Regions from separate parts of the Methylobacterium sp. Leaf85 genome, predicted to be linked through region 2. Evidence: predicted binding sites of a transcription regulator. Region 2 holds the regulator's gene; the other holds the start of a gene.

Region 1 (7,331 bases), on a different contig from region 2:
GTCGTCCGCATCACGCCCACGCTGATGCGCCGGGTGCTCGAGGAATTTCCCGATGCGGCCGAGGCGATCCATGCCGCCCTTCATGACGACCTCGGCACGTTGATCGAGGATCTCGACGGCGTGCGCGCCAGGATCGACGCCATCTGACATCGTATCGTCCTCTCGCCGGACGCACGATCTGGCAAAACCTGCCGGGACGGGCCAAAAGTCTTCCGTCCCTCAACACTCTTCCGGGAAGTGCTCATGCGCGCCGCCGTGGTTCTCTGCCTCGCTCTCCTGCCCGCCGCCCCCGCCCTGGCGGCATCCCCCTGCGAGGAACTCTGGGGCGAGCGCAACGCGGTCTATGCGGAGGCCGGCTACTGCTTCAAGACGCAGCGGGCGATCTCGGCCTTCGGCAACGTCAATTGCCGCTTCTCCGACATCCGCGACGTCCCGCTCTCCGCCCGCGACCGGGCGAAGGTCGGCGAGATCGTGCGGGAAGAAAGCCGTAACGGCTGCCGCGAGTGAGCCCACGCCTCGCCTGACGCGCCGAGGTGACAGGCCGGGCCGCCTTTTGTAAGCACGGCCCTTCCCCCTAACCGACCGGAACGCCACCATGTCCCACGCCGATCTCTCCACCACCATCGAGACCGCCTGGGAGGAGCGTGCCGGCATCGACGTCTCGACCAAGGGTGCCGTGCGCGACGCCGTAGACGAGGCCCTCGATCTCCTCGACTCCGGCAAGGCCCGCGTGGCCGAGAAAGTCGGCGAGGAATGGCAGGTCAACCAGTGGCTCAAGAAGGCGGTGCTGCTGTCCTTCCGCCTCAACGACATGGAGATCATCCATGGCGGACCCGATGGCGCCAATTGGTGGGACAAGGTGCCCTCGAAGTTCGAGGGCTGGAAGAAGAAGCATTTTCGCGAGGCCGGCTTCCGGGCCGTGCCCGGCTGCTTCGTGCGGCGCGGCTCCTACATCGCGCCCGGCGCCGTGCTGATGCCCTCCTTCATCAATCTCGGCGCCCATGTGGGTGAGGGCACGATGGTGGATACCTGGGTGACGATCGGCTCCTGCGCGCAGGTGGGGAAGAACTGCCACATCTCCGGCGGTGCCGGCATCGCCGGAGTGCTCGAGCCGCTCCAGGCCAACCCGGTCATCATCGAGGACAATTGCTTCATCGGCGCCCGCGCCGAGGTGGCCGAGGGCGTGATCGTCGGTGAGGGCAGCGTGCTCTCCATGGGCGTCTATATCGGCGCCTCCACGAAGATCATCGACCGGTCCACGGGCGAGGTCATGTACGGCCGCGTGCCGCCCTATTCGGTGGTGGTCTCGGGCACGACGCCCGGCAAGGACCTGCCCGACGGTACGCCCGGTCCCGGCCTCTACTGCGCCGTCATCGTCAAGCGCGTCGATGCCGGCACCCGCTCCAAGACCGCCATCAACGAGCTGCTTCGGACCTGAGACGCGCTCACACCCGATTCGATCGGCACTCTCCTCTTTCCCGCCGCGGAAAGAGGAGAGGCGGGCGCTCCTCATCGGCCCTGGCGCGACACAGGGCCGACCTGTGCGGCAGCGACCGGCGCGTTAGATCTTCCGTCCGATACAGACCGTCCCGGATGAGGCGTTGCCAGCGATGATCGAGCCTGCCCACTCCACCCGTGGCTTTCAGCTCGACGTGCTGGAGCGCAAGGTCCCGACTCCCTGCGACATCGTCGGGAGCGGCCCGGCGGCCCTGCTCCTGCCGGCCCTGTCGTCGATCTCGGCACGGGCGGAGATGCGGCCCCTCGCCAAGATTCTGGGCCACGACTACCGTTGCCTCATTCCCGACTGGCCCGGCTTCGGCAACCATCCGCGGTCCCGCATCGCCATGGAGCCGGAGACCTTCCACGCCTTCATGGATTCTCTGCTCGCGGCATTGCCCGGCCCCTACGCCATCGGCATCGCGGCGGGTCATGCGGGCCCCTATCTCGTGGCGGCCGCACGGCGGCATCCAGGTGTGTTCGACCAGCTCGTCCTCATTGCACCCACCTGGCGTGGGCCGCTGCCCACCGCTCTGGGCGACTCGCGCCGCGGCTGGCTCTCGGGCATCCGCAAGGCCATCGAACTTCCGCTGCTGGGCGAGGCGCTCTACCGCATCAACATCAGTCCTCCGATCATCGGCCGGATGATGCGCGCGCATGTCTATGCCGATCCGGACCACGTCACGCCCGGCATCATCGCCGACAAACACGCCGTGACGCTGCAGCCGGGGGGCCGTTTCGGCACGGCGGCCTTCGTCACCGGAGGGCTCGATCCGTTCAAGGTCCGCAAGGACTTTCTCGCCCTGATCGAGGCGGACGGACTTCCGCCGATCCTGGTTTTGCGTCCGGAGCGTGCACCCCGCCGGTCCGGCGCCGAGATGGACGCTCTCATCGCCGCCGGCCATGTGGCCAAGGCTTCGGTTCCGGGGGCCTTGAGTCCGCATGAGGAATATCCGGGAGAGGTCGCCGCCGCGATCCTCGCCGGCATCCGATAGGGGTCTCGTGCGCGGACCTGCGGGCAAACCTGTTACGGATCGGCGAAATGTCATGCGCTCAGGGTGCCATACGAGTGTCGTTCAGGAACCCTATGGCTCCCCTATCGCTTGCCATTCCCGACGCATTTCACCCTGAGCCGCCGCCATGTATTCTTTGTTTCCCGCTCTCGCGTCGCTCGCCTTCACGTCCTGCGCCCTGATGGCGGCTCCTGCCTCGGCGCAGGCACCCGCGCCGAACACGGCCGACAGCAAAGCCACGAGCGGAAAGCCTCGTTCGGCGCCGGCCGTCGCCACGACGCCGTTGACGCCGGAGATGCCGGCACGCGCGCCCTATCTGTCCGACGCCACCGCGCCCGATACGGTCGCGATCCTGCCCCCGCCGCCGCGGGGACAATCGGCGGCGGAGACGGCGGACAAGACCATCTTCGCAGGGACCCGCGCCCTGAAGGGCAGCGCGCGCTGGGAACTCGCCACGGCGGATGTGGCGGACGGCCCCTCGGCCATACTCGATGATTTCGCCTGCGTGCTCGGCCGCAAGATCGATCAGTCCCGCTCCCCGGCACTGATGACCCTGCTCGAACGCACCCGCCTCGATATCGGCCGGGCCACCCGCCCGCTCAAGGAGCATTACCGTCGCCTGCGGCCCTTCGTCGGCAACGAGGCCGAGATCTGCGTGGCGCGCACCCGCGAGCTCGGCGACGCCTTCAGCTTCCCGTCCAGCCACGCGACTCAAGGGTGGGCCTACGCGTCCATCCTCGCCGCACTGGTGCCGGAGAAAGCGACACAGTTCTTCGTCCGCGGCAAGGCCTACGGTGAGAACCGCATCGTCTGCGGCGTGCATTGGGCCAGCGACGTGGAAGCCGGCCGCACGACGGCCAGCGTCGTCGTCAGCGCGCTCCAGGGCGATCCGGGCTTCCGCGCGGATCTCGAGAAGGCGCGGGCGGAGATCGGCAAGAACCTGTCGCAGGAAGGCTCGCCGCCGGACGCGGCGATCTGTGCCCGCGAGACCTCGGCCCTGCGCGAACCCATCCTGTAGACGGCTACGGGGGCGCGGCGGCGGCCGAGGCCCTGAGCGCGGGTCACGCCGGGCGCGCCCCGACACACCCACCAAGCCCCTTCGATCTTGCCAAAACGAAGAAAGGCCCGACCGTTGATCCCGGTCGGGCCTTTCTTCGTTTTCCCGTGAAACGGAAGGGAAGGGGGTTACGCCCTTACCCCGCCGTCGTCTTGTTCCGTCTCCGGCGTCGGGCGAGGAGATTGAGTGCCTCGACGCCGGCCGAGAAGGCCATGGCGGTGTAGATGTAGCCCTTCGGCACGTGGGCGCCGAAACCTTCCGCGATCAGCGTCATGCCGATCATGATGAGGAAGCCGAGCGCCAGCATCACCACGGTGGGGTTGGCATCGATGAAGCGCGCCAGCGGGTCGGCCGCCAGCAGCATGACGGTGACGGCGGTGATGACGGCGATCACCATGATCGGCACGTGATCGGTCATGCCCACCGCCGTGATGATGCTGTCGATGGAAAAGACGAGGTCGAGGACGAGAATCTGCCCGACGGCGGCGGCGAAGCTCAGCACCACCGGGGAGGACGCATCCTCGTGGCCGTCATCGGGATCGACGGTCTCGTGGATCTCCTTCGTCGCCTTCCACAAGAGGAACAGGCCGCCGCCGATGAGGATCATGTCCCGCCAGGAGAAGGCCTTGCCGAAGATCTCGAAGACCGGCTGCGTCAGGTGGACGATGTAGGCGACGGTGCCGAGCAGGCCGAGACGCAGGACCAGCGCGAGGCCGATGCCGATGCGGCGGGCCTTGGTCTGCTGATGGGCCGGCAGCTTGTTGGTGAGGATCGAGATGAAGATCAGATTGTCGATGCCGAGCACCACCTCCATCACGATGAGGGTGGCGAGCGCCACCCAGGCGGTCGGGTCTGCGGCGAGTTGAAGAAGGGAATCCACGGGGAGAGAACCTCGAACGTCGTCAGGTCGGAAAGCGGCGGAAGATCAGGACGCGGCGGGGATGATGCCGGGGCGGTCGGCGGGTTCCGGCGCATAGATCCGGATGGCCTTCGGCACGACCTTGAAATGGGCCGGCGTGTAGGTGGAGAGTTCCCCGTCGGTGTTCACCGGCCGAGGCTTCTTCGTCTTCACCACGATCTCGGTGGTGTTGAAGGCGCGCACGTCGGCGGCCTTGCCCTGGGTGCCCCGCCTGAGGGCCGGCAGCAGCGCGATGAGCCGCCACCAATGCGTGACCTCCAGGCTGTAGAAATCGAGCTTGCCGTCATCGACGGTGGCGGTCTCCTCCACGGTCATCCCGCCGCCGTAATGGCGGCCGTTGCCCACCGAGACCTGGATCGTGGTGATGGTCTCGGTCAGCCCGTCATGTTCGAGATAGACCGTGAAGGGACGCACCCGCCGCAGGACGCGCAGGGCGGCGATGGCATAACCGAGCGTGCCCCACTTCTTCTTCGATTCCGCGGTGAGATCACCGGCGAGGTCGGCCGAAAATCCGATGCTCGCCACGTTGAAATAGTAGCGGCCGTTGACCCAGCCGAGGTCCACCGCCTGGGGCTTGGCCGTGCCGATGAGCTCGGCCGCCTCCACCGGGTCGGTGGGCAGGCCGAGGGAACGGGCGAGGTCGTTGGCGGTGCCGAGCGGCAGGATGCCCAGCGGCAGACCGGTCTCCACCAGGGCCGGCGCCGCCGAGTTCATGGTGCCGTCGCCGCCGCCGAGGATGACGAGATCGCACTCCTTTGCATGGCGCTTGATCACCGCCGTGCAATCGGGATCGCCCGGCGGCTCGAACGGCTCGATGCCGGCGGCACGTAAGGCATCCCGCACGGCATCGAGGGAGAACGAGCCGTTCCGGGCGTTCGGGTTGACGAGAAGAAGAGCCCGGCGGGCGGAGGCGGCGCTCACGAGGCGGCCTCCGGAAAGCGGCATCTCGAGATGCGGCATGAGATCATCGCAACAACCACGTGTTTCAGAACCCCCCGGTGCGTTCGCGCCGCGTCAGCGCAAAGGCAGAGAAGGAGTCCGACATCGCGGCCGACGCCTCGGCCGCCAGAGGGGCCCGGACCCGTCAAGCTCTCCAGAGGTGGGCGCTTCCACGCCGATGGCAAGAGGCAATATTCTGGAGGCAGGCCGGTTGCGGTAAGATGGTCACGCGCAACCTCGGCGGACGCCGATCGCAGATGGCTGGGAACAGCGGGCATAGCGCGGGGAACGGTGCCCGATCGAAACCGCCTGGCAATGCCGTGTGCTAAGCAGGTTTAGCAAAAGTGGTCACCGGTTTTGCGTCCCAGAACCTGCAACACTCCAAAGGCCTAGGCGAGGTGAAGCGTTGGTGTTCCAACGCGAACCCGCACAGGTCTCGTGCGTCGACGCGACCCCGTCGCGAACGGCCCGCCTCGACGCGGGCAACCGAACGCCCGACCTTGACGTTTCCTTCCGGCCGGACGCTGTCATGCGGTCGTGCCCACCCTCCACGTCGCTCGCGACAGCGGTGAGATGCCATGCGCTACGGATTGTTCTCCACTTGCTCGGCGGCCCTCCTCGGGGCTCTGATGTCCACTGGTAGCGCCGGGGCACAGGGCCGTCCGGCCTGGGTCGATCCTCCTGCCAAGGCCGATACGAAGCCCGAACCGAAGGGCGACGCGAAGCCCGCCTCCCCCCAGGCCGTGCAGGAGGCGCCCCAGGCGAGCCCGGCCCAGGCGGCGAAACCCGAGACCACGCCGAGTGCCGCCTCCGTCGCGGAGAGGAGCGCGGAGGTACCGCGGCGCTCCCGTCGCGGCAGCCGCCACGCCGAGGCCGGGATCAGGCATTCCCCACGCCGCCTCTCGCAGGTTCCGCCGAACGCCCTCCCCCTCACCGTCTCCCCGGGCGCACCATCCCCGAGCATGGCGATGGCCTCCGAGGACCGCTTTCCCGAATGGGCGCGCAAGGCCCAGAGGCTGAACGAGGAGTATCTCGACGCGATCTCCCAGCCCGGCGACGGCATGGTCGCCGCCGCACCGCGTTTCTATGCCGAGTCCGTGCGCTTCCACGGTCGCACCCTGTCGCTGGCCGCGGTGATGGCGGAGAAGCGCCGCTTCGTCCGACGCTGGCCGGACCGCCGCTACGTGCTGCAGGACGGGTCCCCGCGCACGGCCTGCAGCGTCGGCACGAGCAGTTGCATCGTGCGCTCCACCTTCGATTTCCGGGCGGCGAATCCGAGGAACGGTGCCCGCTCGCAGGGCGTGGCGGAACTGACCTTGGAAATCTCTTTCGCCGGACCGCGCCCGGTGATCGTATCCGAGTCGAGCCGTGTCCTGCGCCGCTTCGCACCGGGACCGCTGAGCGCCGCCGCATCGACACGGCCCGGTGCCTGAGACACAGTCGAACCGATGATCGCGACCGCAGCCAAGACACGCGCGACGAACACGTCACGCGCATCCGACAAGACATCCCCGACGACGGTGTCCGACGAGGCCGAAGCTTCGACCATCGTCGCCGCGCGTGCGGCACGGGAATCGGTCCGGTCGATGATCGAAGCGGAGATCCGCCGCCAGGACGCGTTTCCGGTGGCTCGCCGGACGCTGCAGCTCCTGGCCGAGGCCGTGGTCGAGCCCGCCGCCGAGCCGCCCTTCTACAGGGTCGTCGATCGCACCGGGGCACCGCGAGAGGGTGAGACCGGCCCACTGACCCTGGAGGACCTGTTCGCCGAGTTGCGGGAGCGCCATGGCGCTCTCTTCGTGCCGGTGCCGCCGAAACCCGTGGTGGAGGCGCCGCCCGAGCCCACGGCGTCGGACGACATCAAGGCGGCGACGGCGCGGTTCGTGGAATCGCAGTCGGAACGAGCCCG
Region 2 (7,331 bases):
GGTCACCTGGGTAGCGTCCGCCCCTATGCGAAAGGTCGAAAAATGGTCAATTGCCCTTAGAAATTTTTACCGAGGGGAAACTTACAATGGGCAACGGAAAGACGCTTGGCTATTTCGGCGATGTTCTGACAATTGCAAATACAGCCGTCAATTTGATTGGCATGATTCCCGGCCTCGAAATTCCAAGCGAGTTAAAGGCGATATTTGGCGAAGAAGAGGATCCGACGCAGGCATTTCTTGAGGGAATGGATCAGAAGCTAGATTTGCTTTCTCGGCAAGGCGATGAAATCCTCGCGGAAATCAATCAGCTCGGCGAAGGTATCAATTACGATAATAAGATGGAGATTTCGTCGCTTGCTCAGGCGTCAAAATCACATCTCGACCAATACATGAATACGAGCCCCTCCGATCCAAAGCACGCTGATTATCGATCCCTGGCGATCGATAAATCGACCGATGCGCTCTCCATGGCGATCGAGTTCGCCGGGAAGCCGGGTGCAGACGCCGGGCTCGTCATGCCAGCCCTCCTGTCTGCGCTCGCCGCTCGGATCAACGTCATTCGCGAGATCGAAGACGGCGCCACATCGGGTGACTTCAAGGAGACACTGAATGCGGGGATCAATGCACTCCATGAAACAGTCGCCTCGTATAAGAATGAAGTTTTAGAATTTGCAAAACAACCCGATCAGGACAAAATCGGCGCCAAAGTCTATTTAATCAATGGCAATGTTCTCCTCGATGTTTGGTACGATAACGGTGAGGCGGGCGGCCTTAGAACATACCAGCAGGAAATCGTGATCGGCGCGCAAGGATCGGCGGATCATAAACTCATGGACACTGCCTTGACGCCCGCGGTACCAATCCCAGGCGCCCCCGGACACTATTATGACCGCGATATAACAAATTACGACGTTATAAAAAGTCTTTTTACGAGCCGCGGATTGGAACAACAATTCAACGATAAGGAAAGCAGCTGGCTGAATGAGTATTTTTACCCACAAAAAGGGGTCACAAACCTTGAAAAGGCTGTCGATACCCTGCGACAGCTGACGAGCGGCCAGCACAAGTTCGATGTCGCAGACTCGATCGGCAGGACGATCGAGATCGATCACCTGACATATGACAAGGCGCCCAACACGCTGGAAGGTTACGCCGGCAACGATACGCTCATCGGAGGTGATGGCAACGACACGCTCAAGGGCGGCGGTGGCAACATCGATTATACGGTCTTCGGCGCCAATGGTGACGGCCACGATACCCTCTACGGCAAGGGTGGCGACGACATCATGCTCGGCGGCACCGGCAACGATGTGCTCGACGGTGGTGCGGGCAACGACCGTCTCGATGGCGGCGCCGGCAGCGACACGGCGAGCTACAAGTCGGCGACCGTTGGCGTGACCGTCTCCCTCGATTTGCAGGGCTGGCAGGAGATCGTCCCCGAAAAGGTGACCGTGTTCCAACCGGACCCTTACCCCGGCGAGGGCCCCGGAGGCATCGTCACCCCCCCTCCCGTCATAACGACGATCCGGGCGGAAAAGGATCGCCTCCTGAGCATCGAGAACCTCGAAGGCAGCAGGTTCAACGACCGTCTCACGGGCAACGTCCTGAGCAACACGATCCACGGCGGAGCCGGCAACGACGACATCGACGGTCATCTCGGTGCGGACCGGATGTACGGCGAGGCCGGCAACGACACCTACGTCGTCGATCAATCCGGCGATCGCGTCTTCGAAGCGAAGGATGCCGGGCAGGACACCGTCAAGACGAGCGTCAGCTACGTCCTCGCTGCCGGACAGGCGATCGAGACCCTGGCCACGGCGAAAGCGACGGGCACGGGCGCGATGAACCTCACCGGAAACGAGTTCGCTCAGGCGCTTGTCGGCAACAACGGCGCCAACCTCCTCGATGGCAAGGGCGGCGCCGACACGATGACCGGGTATGCGGGGAATGATACCTATGTCGTCGACAATGCCGGCGACGTTGTCGTCGAGGCGGCCGATCGCGGCATCGACGCCGTCCGCTCGTCCATCAGCTTGACCTTGGCGGCCAACGTCGAGACCCTCACGCTAGTCGGCACGGCTGCACTCAACGGCACCGGCAACGCTCTCGCCAACACTCTCACCGGCAATGCCGCCGCCAACCTCCTCGACGGCAAGGCCGGGGCCGACACCATGGCCGGCGGCGCGGGATCGGACACCTACATCGTCGACAATATCGGCGACAAAGTCGTGGAACTGAGCGACGCCGGCACCGACCTCGTCAAGGCATCCGTGTCCTTCTCGCTCGGGGGTTCCCACGTGGAACACCTGACGCTCACCGGCACCGGGAATCTCAGCGCCACCGGCAACTCGCTCGATAACGTCCTCAGGGGCAATGGCGGCGTCAACGTCCTCGACGGTAAGACGGGCGCGGACACGATGATCGGCGGTGCCGGCTCCGACACCTACATCGTCGACAACATTCGCGACAAAGCCGTGGAGGGGAGCGACGGCACCGGCATCGACCTCGTCAAGGCGTCGGTGTCCTTCTCGCTAGGGGGTTCCCACGTGGAGAACCTGACGCTGAACGGCACCGGCAACCTCAACGCGACCGGCAACACGCTCGTCAATGATCTCAAGGGCAATGCCGGCGCCAACCATCTCGACGGTGGCCTCGGGGCGGATACGCTGACGGGTTTGGCCGGCGAGGATACCTTCGTGTTCAGCACGAAGCTCGGCGCGACCAATATCGACCACATCACCGATTTCTCGGCCGGGATCGACACGATCCAGCTCTCGAAGAGTATCTTCGCGGCGCTCTCGGCCGATGACCTCGCGGCGGCGTTCAAGGACCTGGGTGTGACCGGTGCCAAGATCGATGCGAACGACCGCATTCTCTACGATCACGACACCGGTGCCCTGTCCTACGATGCCGATGGCAGCGGCACCACGGCCAAGGCGGTCCAGTTCGCCATCATCGACAACCGGGATAAGGCGACGCTGACTTACGCCGATTTCCTGCTGGGGTAGGCGTCCCGACACGCCCTTGGCCGAATGAGACTCATTCGGCCAGGGTCATTCCGACCGTCGAAGCCCTCGGCCACCCTGCCCGGGTTCTGCCAAGTGTCGAAAGCAGCCCCGGGAGCGGGGACCAAACGTAAGATTTTCGTCACTCGGACTGACCGCCCTGGTTTCACTCGTCCGTCGAGAACATCTCGTCGAAGGAATAGCCGGAGCCGCGCACGGTGCGGATCGGGTCGCTCTGGCGCGGGCGGTTGATAGCCTTGCGCAGGCGGCCCACATGCACGTCCACCGTGCGCTCGTCGATATAGACGTCGTGGCCCCAGACCCCGTCGAGGAGCTGCTCGCGCGAGAACACCCGGCCGGGGCTCTGCATCAGGAATTCGAGGAGCTTGAACTCGGTGGGGCCGAGATGGATCTCGCGGCCCTGGCGGCGGATGCGGTGGCTGACGCGGTCGAGTTCGATATTGCCGGCGATGAGCAGGTCCGCCACGTGGCTCGGCTTGGCCCGGCGCAGGAGCGCGCGGACCCGGGCGAGCAGCTCCGGCACCGAGAACGGCTTGACGATGTAATCGTCGGCGCCGGTGCCGAGGCCGCGGATGCGGTCGCCCTCCTCGCCGCGCGCCGTCAGCATGATAACCGGCAGCCGCTCGGTCTCGCGCCGGGCGCGGATGCGGCGGCACAACTCGATGCCGGAGAGACCGGGCATCATCCAGTCGAGGAGGACGAGGTCGGGAACCTGCTCCTGAAGGCGCAGATCGGCCTCGTCGCCGCGGGCGGCGGTGTCGACGACGAAGCCCTCCGCCTCGAGGTTGTAGCGGAGGAGAAGGGTGAGGGCCTCCTCGTCCTCGACGATCAGGATGCGCGTACTCATGCGGGTGTTTTCAGGGTGAGGGCGGCCGTCCCGTCACGCACGGGACGGCCGCGCGACGATCGTGCCGGAATGGCCCGATCGGAGGGACGGTCAGGCGCTGGCGGGCAACGACACGGTGGCGTAGTTCGATGCGTCGTTCTTCGGGCGATCCTGTTCGGCCAGTTCGTTCGTGCCGGTGACGAGGTAGTGGATCGTCTCGGCGATGTTGGTGGTGTGGTCGCCGATCCGCTCGATGTTCTTGGCGCAGAACAGCAGGTGCGTGCAGAACGAGATGTTGCGCGGGTCTTCCATCATGTAGGTCAGCAATTCGCGGAAGAGCGAGTTGTACAGCGCGTCGATGGCGTCGTCACGCTCCCAGACGTCGAGGGCGGCCTTCACGTCCTGGCTCGCATAGGCGTCGAGGACGTCCTTCAGCTGCTCCTGCACCAGGTCGCCCATGTGCTGGACGGCGATGACGATCTTCTGCGGCTGGATCTGCTCGGCGATGGCCACCACGCGCTTGGCGACGTTCTTCGACAGGTCGCCGATGCGCTCCAGATCGTTCGAGACGCGGATGGCCGAGACCGTCTCGCGCAGGTCGATGGCGAGGGGCTGACGCTTGGCGATGAGCAGGATCGCCCGTTCCTCGATCTCGTGCTGGAGGGCGTCGAGGCGCTTGTCGGCGCCGATCACCGCCTGGGCCAGGGGCACGTCCCGGCGTACCAGGGCGTTGCCGGAATCGGTCATCATCTTCTCGGCGATCCCGCCCATCTCGGAAATCGAGCGGCGCAGGTTTTCCAGTTCCGTATCGTAGGAACTGACGATGTGGTTGGGCATGCTCGCACTCCTCGACCGAGGCCGCCTCGGGCGGCCTGCATCGCGTAGGATCGGGTCCGGTGCCGCGGACGCGGCCCCGGCGGGCTCAGCCGAAGCGGCCGGTGATGTAGTCCTGGGTCTGGCGCTTCTCGGGGTTCATGAAGATCCGCGTGGTGGGGCCGAACTCCACCAGCTCGCCGAGATACATGAACGCCGTGAACTGCGAGATGCGTGCCGCCTGCTGCATGTTGTGCGTGACGATGACGATCGTGAACTCGGAGCGCAGCTGCTCGATCAGTTCCTCGATGCGGCCCGTGGAGATCGGGTCGAGGGCCGAGGTCGGCTCGTCGAACAGGATCACCTCGGGACGCTGGGCCACGGTGCGGGCGATGCAGAGGCGCTGCTGCTGGCCGCCGGAGAGGCCCATGCCGGACTGCTTGAGCTTGTCCTTCACTTCGTCCCAGAGGGCGGCCTTGCGCAGGGATTCCTCGACGCGGACGTCGAGATCGGCCTTGGGCAGCTTCTCGTAGAGGCGCAGGCCGAAGGCGACGTTGTCGTAGATCGACATCGGGAACGGCGTCGGCTTCTGGAACACCATGCCGATGCGCGAGCGCAGCTCGTTGAGATCGACCTTGGCGTCGAGGACGTTCTGGCCGTCGAGGAGGATCTGCCCCTCGGCGCGCTGCTCGGGGTAGAGGCTGTAGATCCGGTTGAAGGTGCGCAGGAGGGTCGACTTCCCGCAGCCGGACGGGCCGATCAGCGCGGTGACCTGGCGGTCGTGGAAGTTGAGGTTGACCGACTTCAGGCCGTGGAACGAGCCGTAATAGAAGTTCAGGTCCTTCACGGCGATGCGCACGGGGGCCTGCTCGTCGGCCTTGTGGCGGCCGGTCAGCTGAGCTTGCGTGATCGCGGGAGCGGCGTTCATCGGGTGCGTGTCCTTGTGGAGGGCGGGATGGGACGGGGGCGCGGGGTCAGCGCGCCCGCTCGCTCTTGATGACGAAGCGGGCCACGATCGAGAGGGCGAGGATCGTGGCGGTGATGAGGAGGGCGCCGGCCCAGGCGAGCTGCTGCCAGTTCGAGTAGGGCGAGAGGGCGAACTGGTAGATCATCACCGGAAGGTTCGGGATGCCGCCCATGAGGTTGGGCGAGAACCAGCTGTTGTTGTTGAGCGCGGTGAAGAGCAGCGGCGCGGTCTCGCCGGCGATGCGGGCGAGCGCCAGGATGATGCCGGTGACGATGCCGGCGCTGGCACCGCGCCAGGTGATGCTCTTGATGACGACGGAGGGCGGTGCGCCCAAAGCCGCGCCGGCCTCGCGGAGCGTCGAGGGCACGAGGCGGAGCATGTCCTCGGTGGTGCGCACGATCACCGGGGTGGCGATGATGGCCAGCGCCACGCCGCCGGCCCAACCCGAATAGGTCCCCATCGGCCGCACCATCAGGGTGTAGACGAACAGGCCGATCAGGATCGAGGGCGCCGAGAGCAGGATGTCGTTGAGGAAGCGGATCACGTCGGCGAGCTTCGAGTGGCGGCCGTACTCGGCGAGATAGGTGCCGGCCATGACACCCACCGGCGTCGCGATGACGATGCCGATCAGGGTCAGGACCACGCTGCCGAGGATGGCGTTGGCGATGCCGCCGCCTTCCGATCCGGGGCCGGGCGTCGGTTCGCTGAAGAGCAGCGGCGAGAAGCCCTTCACGCCCTCGACGATGAGCATGAGCAGGATCGAGCCCAGCACGACGATGCCGATCAGCGTCGCCACGGTGCTTCCGACGATGAGCAGCTTGTCCGCCACGCGGCGGCTCGACCGGACGCGGCTGGCCTTGAGCGGCGGAGCGTCGTTGGTGGTGAGGGTGTTCACGGCGTCCATGGTTCGGGCTCCAGAGGGCTCAGGCGACCTTCACGCGCCGGACGAGCAGGCGTGCGACGATCAGGACGACGAAGGTGATGACGAAGAGGATGCAGCCCAGCGCCATCAGCGAGTTGAGCTGCAGGCCGTCGGCCTCGTTGAACTCGTTGGCGATGCGCGAGGCGATGGTGGAGCCGGGATCGAAGATCGAGCCGGACAGGCGGTTGGCGTTGCCGATGACGAAGGTCACCGCCATGGTCTCGCCGAGCGCGCGGCCGAGGCCGAGCATCACCGCGCCGATGATCGACACGGACGCCTGCGGCACCAGGACGTGGCGGACCACCTCCCAGGTGGTGCAGCCGATGCCGTAGGCGCTCTCGCGCAGCACGGTGGGGATCTGGTCGAGCATGTCGCGGGTGATCGAGGCGACGAAGGGCACGATCATGATGGCGAGGATGATGCCCGCCGTGAGGATGCCGACGCCGGAGGGAACCCGCGCGTAGAACAGCGTGCCGACGATGGGCAGGCCCTCGACGAGGCTCGACACCGGCATCTGCACGTAATGGGCGAAGAGCGGGGCGAAGATGAACAGGCCCCACATGCCGTAGATGATGCTCGGCACCGAGGCGAGAAGCTCGATCGTCATCGAGACGGGCTTCCTCGCCCAGCCGGGGCAGAGCTGGGTCAGGTAGACGGCGATGCCGATGGAGATCGGCACGCCGATGACGAGGGCGAGAAGGGCCGAGACCAGGGTGCCGACGATGGCCACGAGGGCGCCGTACTGCTCCTGGCCGATGTTCCAGGCGCTGGAGGTGA

What was found. Region 2 encodes PhoB, which activates phosphate uptake and scavenging genes when phosphate is short. Its sites were predicted from a motif close to TGTCATNNANCTGTCAT; they were not measured.
Region 1: a site for PhoB is predicted at 2,557-2,573, ahead of ASF08_RS19315 (acid phosphatase). Genes of this name have one in related genera too.

The regions. Positions count from the first base shown of each region.
Region 1 is NZ_LMME01000032.1:311,353-318,683, forward strand. Features, by position in the region: gene ASF08_RS19295 (cyclic nucleotide-binding domain-containing protein) at 1-147, shown strand, start outside; gene ASF08_RS19300 (YARHG domain-containing protein) at 244-507, shown strand; gene dapD (2,3,4,5-tetrahydropyridine-2,6-dicarboxylate N-succinyltransferase) at 596-1,438, shown strand; gene ASF08_RS19310 (alpha/beta fold hydrolase) at 1,611-2,492, shown strand; gene ASF08_RS19315 (acid phosphatase) at 2,638-3,528, shown strand; gene ASF08_RS19320 (TerC family protein) at 3,704-4,447, opposite strand; gene ASF08_RS19325 (lipid kinase) at 4,493-5,446, opposite strand; gene ASF08_RS19330 (hypothetical protein) at 6,055-6,858, shown strand; gene ASF08_RS19335 (hypothetical protein) at 6,874-7,331, shown strand, end outside.
Region 2 is NZ_LMME01000031.1:121,707-129,037, forward strand. Features, by position in the region: gene ASF08_RS16905 (calcium-binding protein) at 87-3,008, shown strand; gene phoB (phosphate regulon transcriptional regulator PhoB) at 3,172-3,873, opposite strand; gene phoU (phosphate signaling complex protein PhoU) at 3,964-4,689, opposite strand; gene pstB (phosphate ABC transporter ATP-binding protein PstB) at 4,775-5,593, opposite strand; gene pstA (phosphate ABC transporter permease PstA) at 5,640-6,536, opposite strand; gene pstC (phosphate ABC transporter permease subunit PstC) at 6,556-7,331, opposite strand, start outside.